DNA from 2 places in the Bradyrhizobium sp. CCBAU 53415 genome. Region 1 is predicted to be linked to the other one. Evidence: riboswitches for the same ligand, from Rfam matches in the RefSeq annotation. Region 1 holds a riboswitch; the other holds the start of a gene.
The links. A riboswitch is a leader RNA that binds a small molecule or an ion and turns the genes downstream of it on or off. The one in region 1 is predicted to bind S-adenosylmethionine.
Positions count from the first base shown of each region.

Region 1 (5,806 bases):
CGGTGGAAGAGCCGAGATTGGTGTGACGGCACTTCGGCTCGACGCACTCCGTCATTGCGAGGAGCCCGCGACAAAATTGCGAGGCAATTTTGCGCTGGCGACGGCGCAATCCAGACTATTCCCGCAGAAGGATTCTGGATTGCTTCGCTTCGCTCGCAATGCCGGCAGCGACGAACCTCAATTCGGCATCACATACGCATAGATCCGGCCGCGCGAGACCGGCGCTTCGCGGACGCGGTTGCCGTTATTGCCGGAGATCATGATCGGATTGCCCTGGGGGTCGATGCCGGTGATGATACCGACATGGCCGCCGCGGCGGCCGCGCGACATCACTGCGATTGCGCCGACCTGCGGGCCGGACACACGCGTGCCGTAACGCGCGAACGAGCTCGCCATGTCGGATCCGGTGCCGCGATGGCCGGTGTGCTCAAGCACCATGTTCATGAAGCGCGCGCACCACAGGCTGCCACGCCCGGTCGGATTGCCGCCGAGATAGCGGCGCGCCTCGGACACGAGGCCTGAGCTCGATCCGCCACTGAAGCCGCCGCTCATGCCAGCACCGCCGGCGTTGGCATTCGGATCATAGCTCGCCTGGGCATTGGCGAAGCCGCTCGCCTGCAACTGCGCCGCGCTGCGCTCGAAGCGCGAGCTGCGTGCATGATGGCGGTGGTGATGATGTCTGGCGTGGTGCACATAAGCGTGCCGCTCTGCGCTATGACGATGATGCGGCCGTGCCGAGGCCGGAGAAACCAGCGCGGCGACCGCCGCGAAGAAGAACGCCAGCGCGACAACACAACGCGACAGGCGGAACGCAAACAACTCAACCATTCTTCATCCTTCGTTACACCCCCACTTCCCGTCGGCACGTGCCGTGACCGACATCCGTCGGGCCGTAAAGCTTCCGGATGTGGCGAGAAAAAGACACCGCGTCGGCGAATAGCTGCGATGATCTTGTGTCGGTGCTGGTCCGATGCTGCCGCATTGCGGACAACAGCGTTAACTGCAATCCTGCAAAGGCGGTTTGAAGAGAGGGAAACGGTTAATGCCCCACGCCACGACCAGGGACGACGTCCGCATCTATTTCGAAGAGGCGGGTCAGGGAACGCCGATACTTTTTCTGCACGAGTTCGCGGCCGACTACACCAATTGGGAGCCGCAGATGCGCTACTTCTCGCGCGGCCATCGCTGCATCACCTATTCGGCGCGCGGCTACACGCCATCGGACGTGCCCGAGGGGGAGGTCTATACCTTCACGCATTTCTACACCGATGCGCTCGCGGTGCTCGATCATCTCGGGATCGATCGCGCCCATCTCGTGGGGCTGTCGATGGGTGCCTACTCCTCGCTTCAGATCGGACTCAACGCGCCGCAGCGCGCATTGTCGATGACGCTCGCCGGCGTCGGCTCCGGCTCGGAGATCGAAAGTCTGGACTCCTGGCGCCAGCAATGCCGCGCCAATGCCGAACAGTTCGAGACATCAGGCTCCGCCGAGGTCGCAAAGGTCACGCGCGAGGCGCCGAGCCGGATTCCCTTCCTGGTGAAAGACCCGCGCGGCCACGCCGATTTCTATGCCGCGCTGGCGCGGCACGACGCCAGGGGTTCGGCGCGCACGATGCGCGGCTTCCAGGGCGGACGTCCCTCGATCTACACGATGACGGACGCGATCGTGAAGGTGGCAACGCCCGCGCTGATCATCTGCGGCGACGAGGATGATCCCTGCATCGGGCCCAGCCTGTTCCTGAAGAAGCACCTGCCGGCCGCGGGCCTCGCGATGTTTCCGAAGTCGGGCCACGTGCTCAATCTCGAGGAGCCCGCGCTGTTCAACGAGACGGTGGAGCGCTTCGTCACGCTGGCGGATGCCGGACGCTGGCCGGTGCGCGATCCGCGGTCGCTGGTGGCGCATTAGTCTGCCTGTCATTCCGGGCGCTCGAAGAGCGAACCCGGAATCTCGAGATTCGCGCACCATAGTTCGGCACTTCGTGCCGCCCCGGAATGACGCCTACGGCGTCATTTCCCGCCGCCCCTGCTCAGCAGAAACACCGCCTGCTCGCCGAACATGTTCCACACCCACCAGGGCAGGTTCAGCGGCACCGGGCGGCCGTAGAGATCGAGCGCGACCGAGCGCTCCATCTTGACGTTGATCTCGTCGCAGAGCTGCACGAAATCCTTGATCGTGCAGAAATGGATGTTGGCGGTGTCGTACCAGGTCGCCGGCAGGTTCTCGGTGCGCGGCATGTGGCCGCCGATCAGGAGCTGGAGCCGCATCTTCCAGAACCCGAAATTCGGAAACGACACGATGGCCCGGCGGCCGATACGCAGAAGATTTTCCAGCACCACGCGCGGCTGCCGCGTCGCCTGCAGCGTCTGCGACAGGATCACGTAGTCGAAGGCGTCGTCCGGATAGTTGACGAGATCGGTGTCGGCATCGCCCTGCACCACCGCAAGCCCCTTGGCGACGCAGCGGTTGACGCCCTCGCGCGACAGCTCGATGCCGCGGCCATCTATGCCGCGGGTCTCCAGCAGCTGAAGCAGATCACCCTCGCCGCAGCCGACGTCGAGCACTTTCGAGCCCGGCTTGACCATCTCGGCCACCAGCAGATGATCGGCGCGAAACTGGCCCGACCTGCCGGTCGCCACGCCATTCAAGGGCAGCACTTCCTGGACAGACATCGCTAGCGGTCCTCGAGGGTGAGCCCGCGGGCCTTGCCTGCCGATTGCAGGAAGGCGCGGGAGATGTCGAAGAATTCGGGCACGTCCAGCAGGAAGGCGTCGTGGCCGCGATCGGTCTCGATCTCGGCGAACGACACCCGCGCGCTGGAGGCGTTCAGCGCGTGCACCAGCGCGCGCGATTCCGAGGTCGGGAACAGCCAGTCGCTGGTGAAGGAGACCACGCAGAAGCGGGTCTGGATCCCCGCAAACGCCTTCGCCAGCACGCCGCCATGGTCGGCGGCGATGTCGAAATAGTCCATCGCGCGCGTCAGATAGAGATAGGAATTGGCGTCGAAGCGCTCGACGAAGGACGAGCCCTGGTAGCGCAGATAGCTCTCGACCTGGAAGTCCGCATCGAACGAGAAGGTCGGCAGATCGCGGTCCTGCATGCGCCGGCCGAACTTGCGATGCAGCGCCGCGTCCGAGAGATAGGTGATGTGCGCCGCCATCCGCGCCACCGCGAGCCCTCGATGCGGATGGATGCCGTGATCGGCATAGCCGCCACCGCGCCAGTCGGGGTCGGCCATCACGGCCTGGCGGCCGAGCTCGTGGAAGGCGATGTTCTGCGCCGAGTGCCGCGTCGCGCAGGCGATCGCCAGCGCGGAGAATACGCGCTCGGGATAGGCCGCGGTCCATTGCAGCACCTGCATGCCGCCCATCGAGCCGCCGACGACGGCAAACAGCGCGTCGATGCCGAGCCGGTCGATCAGCATGGCCTGCGCGCGCACCATGTCGGGGATGGTGATGACAGGAAAATCCAGGCCCCAGACCTTGCCGGTGACGGGATTGATCGACGCCGGCCCGGTCGAGCCCATGCAGCCGCCGATCACGTTGGAGCAGATGATGAAGTAGTGCTTGGGATCAATGGGGCGGCCGGGGCCGACCAGCGTCTCCCACCAGCCCGGCTTGCCGGTGACGGGATGCACATTGGCGACGTGCTGGTCGCCGGTCAGCGCATGGCAGATCAGAACGGCGTTGGAACGATCGGCGTTGAGCTCGCCATAAGTCTGGTAGGCGATCTGGAACGGGGAGAGATCGACGCCGCAATCGAGCCGCAGCGGCTGCTCGGTGCCGAAATGCGCGACCTGCGAGCTCGGATGATCCACCTCGTGCGACCGTTCGTCGGCGCTGATCGCAGGACTCGGTATCGACTTGACGCTACCCATCTCTGACATCGACCTCGTTTGCGACTGGTTGCTAGACCGCGCCGCTGACATCAGGCCATGAAAAACCCGGCCTGAACGATAGGTTCGGCCGGGATCGGAAGCGTCCCCGGCCTGTTTAGCGAGTTTTTTAACGTGGCTGCAAGCCGGCCGGCTCAAATGACCACGGAACGGGCAAAAAGCTACCGTCTTGGGCGGTTTTCGTCAAGTCGCGGCCGGATCGACCAGATTCGCCTCTGTCTCATCGACCAAGAAGGCCGTCATTTCTCTTTGCTTTCGCCGCCCCGACTGCCTAATCAGGACATCCCCCTCGAAACCACCGCAGCCAGATATGTCCCAACGTCCGCCCGCGCCACCATCATTGCAGGAATTGCGCAAGGAGATCGACGCGATCGACGAGGGCATGCATCGCCTCCTGATGCAGCGCGGCGACATCATCGACCGCCTGATCCAGGTGAAGCAGACCCAGGAGGTCGGCTCGGCGTTCCGCCCGGCGCGCGAGGCCGCCATGATGCGCGACCTCGTGCAGCGCCATCGCGGCATCCTGCCACTCGATACGGTCGAGAGCATCTGGCGCGTCATCATCTCGACGTTCACCTATGTGCAGGCGCCGTTCTCCGTGCATGCCGACATCTCCGTGAGCGAGCCGGCGATGCGTGATTCCGCGCGCTTTCATTTTGGTTTTACGGTGCCTTACGTCGCGCATTTCAGCGCGCAGGCCGCAGTCGAAGCGGTGGCGAAATCCAAGGGCGACCTGGCGCTGGTCTCGGCGACCTCCAGCCGCACGCCGTGGTGGCTGGAGCTGGAAGCAAACGGCGCGCCCAAGATCATCGCGCGGCTGCCCTTCGTCGAGCGCGCCGATCATCCGGCTGCACTGCCGGTGTTCGCGATCTCGCGCGTCGCCGACAGCGCCCTGGTGACGGAGGTCGAGACCTTCAGCGTGCGCGTCTCCGGGTGGAACGCGGAGGTCGCACGCGCCCTGTCGCCGCTCGCCGAGATCGTGGCGGTGCCGGATACCGCCTTCGATGGCGCGGCGCTGCTGGTCTCGGTCACCAGCGCGACCAGCATCGACAAAATCAGGGCTGCCCTGATCGAGGCGGGGGCCTCGGTGCGCTCCACGGCCCTCGTCGGCAGCCATGCAACGCGCTATACGGTGCCCCCGACCGGGCCGAAATCGTAAATCGCGCGCCTCGCCCCGCCACTTTCGGAGTTGAAGATGTCCCGCCCCGTGCCGAATCCCGGCATTCTCGAGATTGCGCCCTACACCCCCGGCAAGAGCCCGGTGCCGGAGCCGGGCCGCAAGGTATTCAAGCTCTCGGCCAACGAGACGCCGTTCGGGCCCTCGCCCAAGGCGATCGAGGCATTCAAGCGCGTGGCGGATCATCTGGAGGACTATCCGGAAGGCACATCGCGCGTGCTGCGCGAGGCGATCGGCCGCGCCTTCGGGCTCGACCCCAACCGCATCATCTGCGGCGCCGGCTCGGACGAGATCCTCAATCTGCTCGCGCACACCTATCTCAGCCACGGCGACGAGGCGATCTCCACCACGCACGGCTTCCTGGTCTATCCGATCGCGACCATGGCGGTCGGCGCCAGGAACGTCATCGCGCAAGAGACCAACCTCACCTGCGACGTCGACGCCATCCTCAAGGCGGTGACGCCGAAGACGAAGCTGGTCTGGCTCGCAAACCCCAACAACCCGACCGGCACCTACATCCCGTTCGACGAGGTCAAGCGCCTGCGGGCCGGCCTGCCCTCGCACGTGCTGCTGGTGCTCGATGCCGCCTATTCCGACTACGTCTCGCGCAACGATTACGAGATGGGGATCGAGCTCGTCGCCACCACCGAGAACACGGTGGTGACGCACACCTTCTCCAAGATCCACGGCCTCGCCGCGCTGCGCATCGGCTGGATGTTCGGTCCCGAGCACATCA
Region 1 covers NZ_LBJF01000026.1:465,475-471,280, forward strand. Annotated here, with positions in the region: gene XH87_RS26270 (MOSC domain-containing protein) at 1-26, shown strand, start outside; gene XH87_RS26275 (TIGR02594 family protein) at 178-828, opposite strand; gene XH87_RS26280 (alpha/beta fold hydrolase) at 1,043-1,906, shown strand; gene metW (methionine biosynthesis protein MetW) at 2,008-2,670, opposite strand; gene metX (homoserine O-acetyltransferase MetX) at 2,673-3,875, opposite strand; SAM riboswitch at 3,970-4,049, opposite strand; gene XH87_RS26295 (chorismate mutase) at 4,204-5,052, shown strand; gene hisC (histidinol-phosphate transaminase) at 5,089-5,806, shown strand, end outside.

Region 2 (5,806 bases), on a different contig from region 1:
CACTCCCGATCGTTGGTTTGATCGAGTGTGTCACTGCACCCGCCGGCAGGCAACATGAGGTCCATGCAGGGCGCTCTGCGCGAGCGATCGTCAATTCCGCATCACGAAGTTTGCGGCGGCGCCTTGGCCGCGCGCTCTCGCTCGACCCGCTCGGTGACATCGCGCGCCATTGCCACGGACCCGACCACGACCCCACCGGCGTCCCGCACCAGCGCGAAGGTCATCTCGATGTAGAGCTTGCGGCCGCTCTGGTGCAGCGCGCGGGTCAGCGTCGGCTTGCCCGCAAGCTTCAGCGCACCACTGGCGAGCGCGGCCTCGAAACCCTTCCAGTGCGCGTCGCGGAGATGCTCGGGAATGATCAAGTCGAGGTTCTGGCCCAGCGCTTCCGCGGCGGAGAAGCCGAACAAGGCGGTCGACGCACGATTCCAGCGCGTGATCGTACCGGAGCGATCCGAATAGATCAGCGCGTCCGCGACATCGTTGAGGATGTTTGCGTCGAGTTGGGAATGATCGGTCATGTCATCACCTCGCAAGCAGCCCGGATTGGTTACGCATCCTGCCACACATTGGATGTCATCGCCCGACTTGATCGGGCGATCCAGTATTCCGAGACAGCAGTGATCGGATCGAGAGGCTGCGGCGTACTGGATGCCCCGGTCAAGCCGGGGCACGACAGTAGGGTGGGGGGCTACACCCGGAAATGCTTCGATAGTTTGAGGCCCTGGGCCTGATAATTGGAGCCGATGCGCTGGCCGTACATCGCGTCGGGGCGGGCGAGCATCTTTTCGTAGACGAGACGGCCGACGATCTGGCCGTGCTCGAGGATGAACGGCACCTCGCGCGAGCGCACCTCGAGCACGGCGCGCGCACCCTGCCCGCCGGCGCCGGCATAGCCGAAGCCGGGATCGAAGAATCCGGCATAATGCACGCGGAACTCGCCGACCAGGGGATCGAACGGCACCATCTCCGCGGCGTAATCGGGCGGCACCTGCACGGCTTCCTTGGAGGCGAGAATGTAGAACTCACCGGGATCGAGGATCAAGCTGCCGTCGGGGCGCGCCGAGATCGGCTCCCAGAAGTCTTCGACCGCGTAGCCGGAGCGGCGATCGACGTCGACGACGCCGGTGTGGCGCTTGGCGCGGTAGCCGACGAAGCCGTTGGCTTTCTCGCCCGATAGATCGACCGAGACGGCGACGCCGCCGGAGAGGTCGGCATCGTCGACGTCGACGAGACGCTCGGCGGCATGCAGCGCGTCGAGCTCGTCGGCGTTGAGGATGGCGTCGCCGGTGCGGAAGCGCACCTGGCTGAGGCGCGAGCCCTCGCGCACCAGCACCGGAAACGTCTTCGGGCTGATCTCGGCATAGAGCGGGCCATGATAGCCGGCGCCGATCATGTCGAAGCGGCGGGTGCCGTCGGCGATCACGCGGGTGAAGACGTCGAGCCGGCCGGTCGAGCTCTTCGGGTTGGCGGCCGCGACGATCTCCGGCGGCAGCGCCAGGCTTTCGAGCAGCGGCACGATATAGACGCAGTTGGTCTCCAGCACCGCGCCGTCGGCGAGGCTGAACTCGTGCAGCTTCAATTCGTCAATGCGCTCGGCGACGGTGGCGCCGGGACCTGGCAGGAAGCTGGCGCGGACGCGGTAGGCGATGTCGCCGAGACGCAGATCGAGGCTCGCCGGCTGGATCTGGCTCTCGACGAAGTCGTATTCGGGCAGGATGAGCCCCGCTTCCGCCATCGCCGCGATCATGCGGTCGGGCAGGATACCATTGGCGTCGGCGGCGACCGTGAAACTCAACCGGGGGCCCTCGTCAGGGGTCAAACGCATCCGCACATGCGGAAAATACCAAGCTTTTACGGCTATCCGATGGACGCCTTGACGGAAAGGGCATTGCGGAATATGAGCATCACTTATCCCGTGGTGATTTGAGCCGGCCGGCTTGCAGCCACGTTAAATAAGTCGCTAAACAGGCCGGGGACCTCTGTGATCCCGGCCAATGGAGTTATCCAGGCCGGTTTTTTGTGACCATTTCTGCTCGAATGGTCATGTCGGAGGGTCCTATGTCGAAGTCGCCTGCCAACTACCGTCCCGAAACCCGCCTGGTCCATTCCGGGACCCTGCGCTCGCAATTTGGCGAGACGTCGGAGGCGCTGTTCCTGACCCAGGGCTACGTCTACAACAGCGCCGAGGAGTGCGAGGCGCGGTTCAAGGGCGAGGATCCGGGCTTCATCTATTCGCGCTACTCCAACCCCACCATCGCGATGTTCGAGCGCCGCATGATCGAGCTCGAGGGTGCCGAGGCCGCCCGCTCGGCGGCGACCGGCATGGCCGCGGTGACGACCGCGATCCTGGCGCCGCTGAAGGCCGGCGATCACGTCGTGGCCTCGCGCGCGCTGTTCGGGTCGTGCCTCTACGTCGTGCAGGACCTGTTGCCGCGCTACGGCATCGAGACCACGCTGGTCGACGGGCTCGATCTCGACCAGTGGCAGCGCGCGCTGAAGCCGAACACGAAGACGTTCTTCCTGGAGAGCCCGACCAACCCGACGCTGGATGTGCTCGACATTCCTGCCATCGCCGAGATCGCGCACAAGGGCGGCGCACGGCTCGTCGTCGACAACGTGTTCGCCACGCCGATCTGGCAGAGCCCGCTCGCGCTGGGGGCCGACGTCGTCGTCTATTCCGCGACCAAGCATATCGACGGCCAGGGCCGGTGCCTGGGCGGCATCATCCTGTCATCGGAAGCCTTCATCGCCGAGCACATCCATAATTTCATGCGCCAGACCGGCCCCTCGATCTCGCCGTTCAACGCCTGGGTTCTGCTCAAGGGCCTGGAGACGCTGGGCGTGCGCGTGCGGGCGCAGACCGATAACGCGGCGCGCATCGCCGACGCGCTGGCGAGCCATCCGAAGATTTCGCGGCTGGTTTTTCCAGGCCGCGCCGATCATCCGCAGGCGGCGCTGGTGAAAAAGCAGATGCGCGGCGGCTCGACGCTGGTCGGCTTCGAGGTCAAGGGCGGCAAAGCGGCGGCGTTCCGCGTGCTCAACGAACTGAAGCTCGCGAAGATCTCGAACAATCTCGGCGACGCCAAGAGCCTCGTCACGCATCCGGCGACGACGACGCATCAGCGTCTGAAGCCGGAGGACCGTGCCGCGCTCGGCATCAGCGAGGGGTTCATCCGCTTCTCCGCCGGGCTCGAGCATGCGGACGATCTGATCGAGGATCTGACGGCGGCGCTGGAGAAGGCGTGAGCGCTCTTACCCTCCCCTGGAGGGGGAGGGTCGCTTCGTATGGAGCGAAGCGAAATGCGAAGCGGGGTGGGGTGGGGTGACGGTCTCTCCACCTCGTACGGTGCCCGAGTGGAGAGATCACCCCACCCCGCTCGCGCTGCGCGCGATCGACCCTCCCCCTCCAGGGGAGGTGAAGTAAATCTACATCGGCCGGTACGTCCTCACGTCCGCGGGCACGTTCACCCCGAGCTTGATCTGGCCGACGGAACGGATGATGTCGTCACCCAACAGCTGAGCGAAGCAGGCGTAGCCCCAATCGTTCATGTGCAGCCCATCGGCGATCACGAAGCCCTCGACCGGAATGGCCTGCTTCTCGTGCCAGTCGCGCATCACCTCGAAGCGCGGGAAGATTCCGACGTGACGGAGCTCGGCGACCTTGCCGAGCAGCTTCACCATCTTGCCGGCGCTCTCGGCGCGCTGATTGACGGCCGGCGAATATTGCGGATCGACCAGCACGATGTCGGCGTCGCCCGCAGCCTGGATGCGGCTGATGCCGTCCTCCACCAGCTTGGCGGTGTCGCCGGGATCGAGATTGCGCAGCACGGCGTTGGTGCCGACCTGCCAGATCACGAGATCCGGGTGCACGTCGATCACCTGCGTCTGGAGGCGCCTCATCATCTCGGGGGCGTCCTCGCCGCCGACGCCGGCATTGATGACGCTGATGTCGGCGGTCGGATAGTGCCGGCGGAGCTGCGCCGCGAGACGATTGGGGTAATTGAACTCCGGCGAGCTCGCGCCGAATCCCTGAGTCGACGACGAGCCGAACGCGACGATGACGACGGGCCGGCCGGCGACGAGCTTGCCGGCAACGTGCGGCAGCGAGCCCATCGCCTTCGGGCCGCCCTTCGGCGGCAGGCAGGGCACACGGTTGAAGATGTCGGCGGCGGATTTGGCGGCCTGCTTCACCTTGTCGAGGGCGCGCGCCGCGATGCCACGTGGCTCGGGCGAAGTCGCAGCGACGGTGGTCTGGGAGGGCGATGTGGGGGCGGGATCAGCCGACTGCGCGGGAGCGGGCGTCGCCGGCGCGGCTTGCGTCTGCGCATGCGATTGCGCGGCCGGCGTCAGCACCAGCAGCACTGCCGCTGCGAACCCGGCCAGCCATGACGTCAGGCAAAAAGGGCGGAGAGAACTCATTAACGCTAGACCTCAATTTTGCTGCTGGGCCGGCTCGAGACGGGCTGCGTCGAACACGAACTGTGCCAACGCCCGGCCAAGGCAATCATGGACCTGCTTCGCCAGTTCGGGTCCACGGGACGGGCTGAACAGGTCGAACTGGCCCTGATCACTCCATTGCCGCATGATCGCGAAACGATCGAACAGCGGGATACCGTGCTCCTGCGCCACCACCCGCATATTATCGAGGAAAGGCTGCGCCGAGATCATGGTTTCGGTGCGTGGACTGTACTGCAGATTCATCAAGACGACGTCAGCCCCCGCATTTTGCAGCGCGGCAACCCCTTCGGTGACGGCACTGCGAAACTCGTCGGGATCGCTGGCTCGGATAGCGTCCACGGTCCCGGTCTGCCAGACGACTAACGTAGGCGTTTTTGCTTCCATCAGTTTAACGAAAGTGGAGGCAGTCTCCTCCGCCGTTTTCTTGCTCTGTATTTCTACGGAGACACGCACCACTTCCGACGGCGGCAGCTTCTCCTTGAGGATCGCCTCCATGCGCGCCGGATACGAGCTGTTCTCCGAAGCTGGAATGGTCGTCGAGCGGCTGCCGATCACCAGGATCTCGAGCGGTTTGCCGGCCCTGATGGCATCGGCGACCTTGGGCAGCGGGCTTTCGCTGGTCAGCAGATAGGCCGGCACTTCGCAGGAAGCGGGTGCAGGGGAAGCGGCGGGCGCAGCATCGCCCGCACGCGCCGCAGGCGCGCCGAGGCCACCGCATAGCAGGATCAGGCTCAGGAGAACCTTCGCCTTCATCAGCCCCCTCCCGCCAGATCGGCGTTGCCGACGGCGTTTTTGGTTTTCGCGCCGCTCTTGTCAGCCACGCGCTTGTACCACGAAATGACCCAGGCCACCCCCCACATGATCAGGACTCCGGAGAGACTAATCAAGGCATGCATGGCTGCGCCGCCGGAGACTTCGGCCAGGATGAAGTGGCCGGCGAAAGCAAGGAAGACGCCGAGACAGAATATCTCGAGGGAATGCTGGCCGCACAGGATCAGCGGCCGCAGCCAGGGCGACTTCAGGCCCGGCCAGTCCCGCGGCAGAAAGCGCACCGTGAGCGCGGCCAGCGCCAGGAAATGCGTGAAGCGCAGCACGTCGAGATTGGTCTTGTCGATCGGATACATCCATTTCTCGATCAGCTTCGGCATGAACTGGGACAGCTGCGGCACATACCAGGTCAGCGTCACGTAGAACGACGCGGCGAGATAGGCGATCGCCATCCACATCGTGACGCGTGACGACAGAATACGCGACATGCGGCGCGCACCTCCGAGCGCACACCATGCACCGAACACGAACAGCAATTGCCAGGCGAAGGGATTGAAGGCCCAGAAGCCGTTCGGATAGG
Region 2 covers NZ_LBJF01000002.1:307,749-313,554, reverse strand. Annotated here, with positions in the region: gene XH87_RS07790 (PAS domain S-box protein) at 102-518, opposite strand; gene XH87_RS07785 (2'-deoxycytidine 5'-triphosphate deaminase) at 689-1,825, opposite strand; SAM riboswitch at 1,906-1,985, shown strand; gene XH87_RS07780 (O-succinylhomoserine sulfhydrylase) at 2,059-3,246, shown strand; gene XH87_RS07775 (SGNH/GDSL hydrolase family protein) at 3,427-4,419, opposite strand; gene XH87_RS07770 (SGNH/GDSL hydrolase family protein) at 4,432-5,211, opposite strand; gene XH87_RS07765 (OpgC domain-containing protein) at 5,211-5,806, opposite strand, start outside.
Region 2: linked by a shared signal. The riboswitch ahead of XH87_RS07780 (O-succinylhomoserine sulfhydrylase) and the one ahead of metX (homoserine O-acetyltransferase MetX) in region 1 are both predicted to bind S-adenosylmethionine.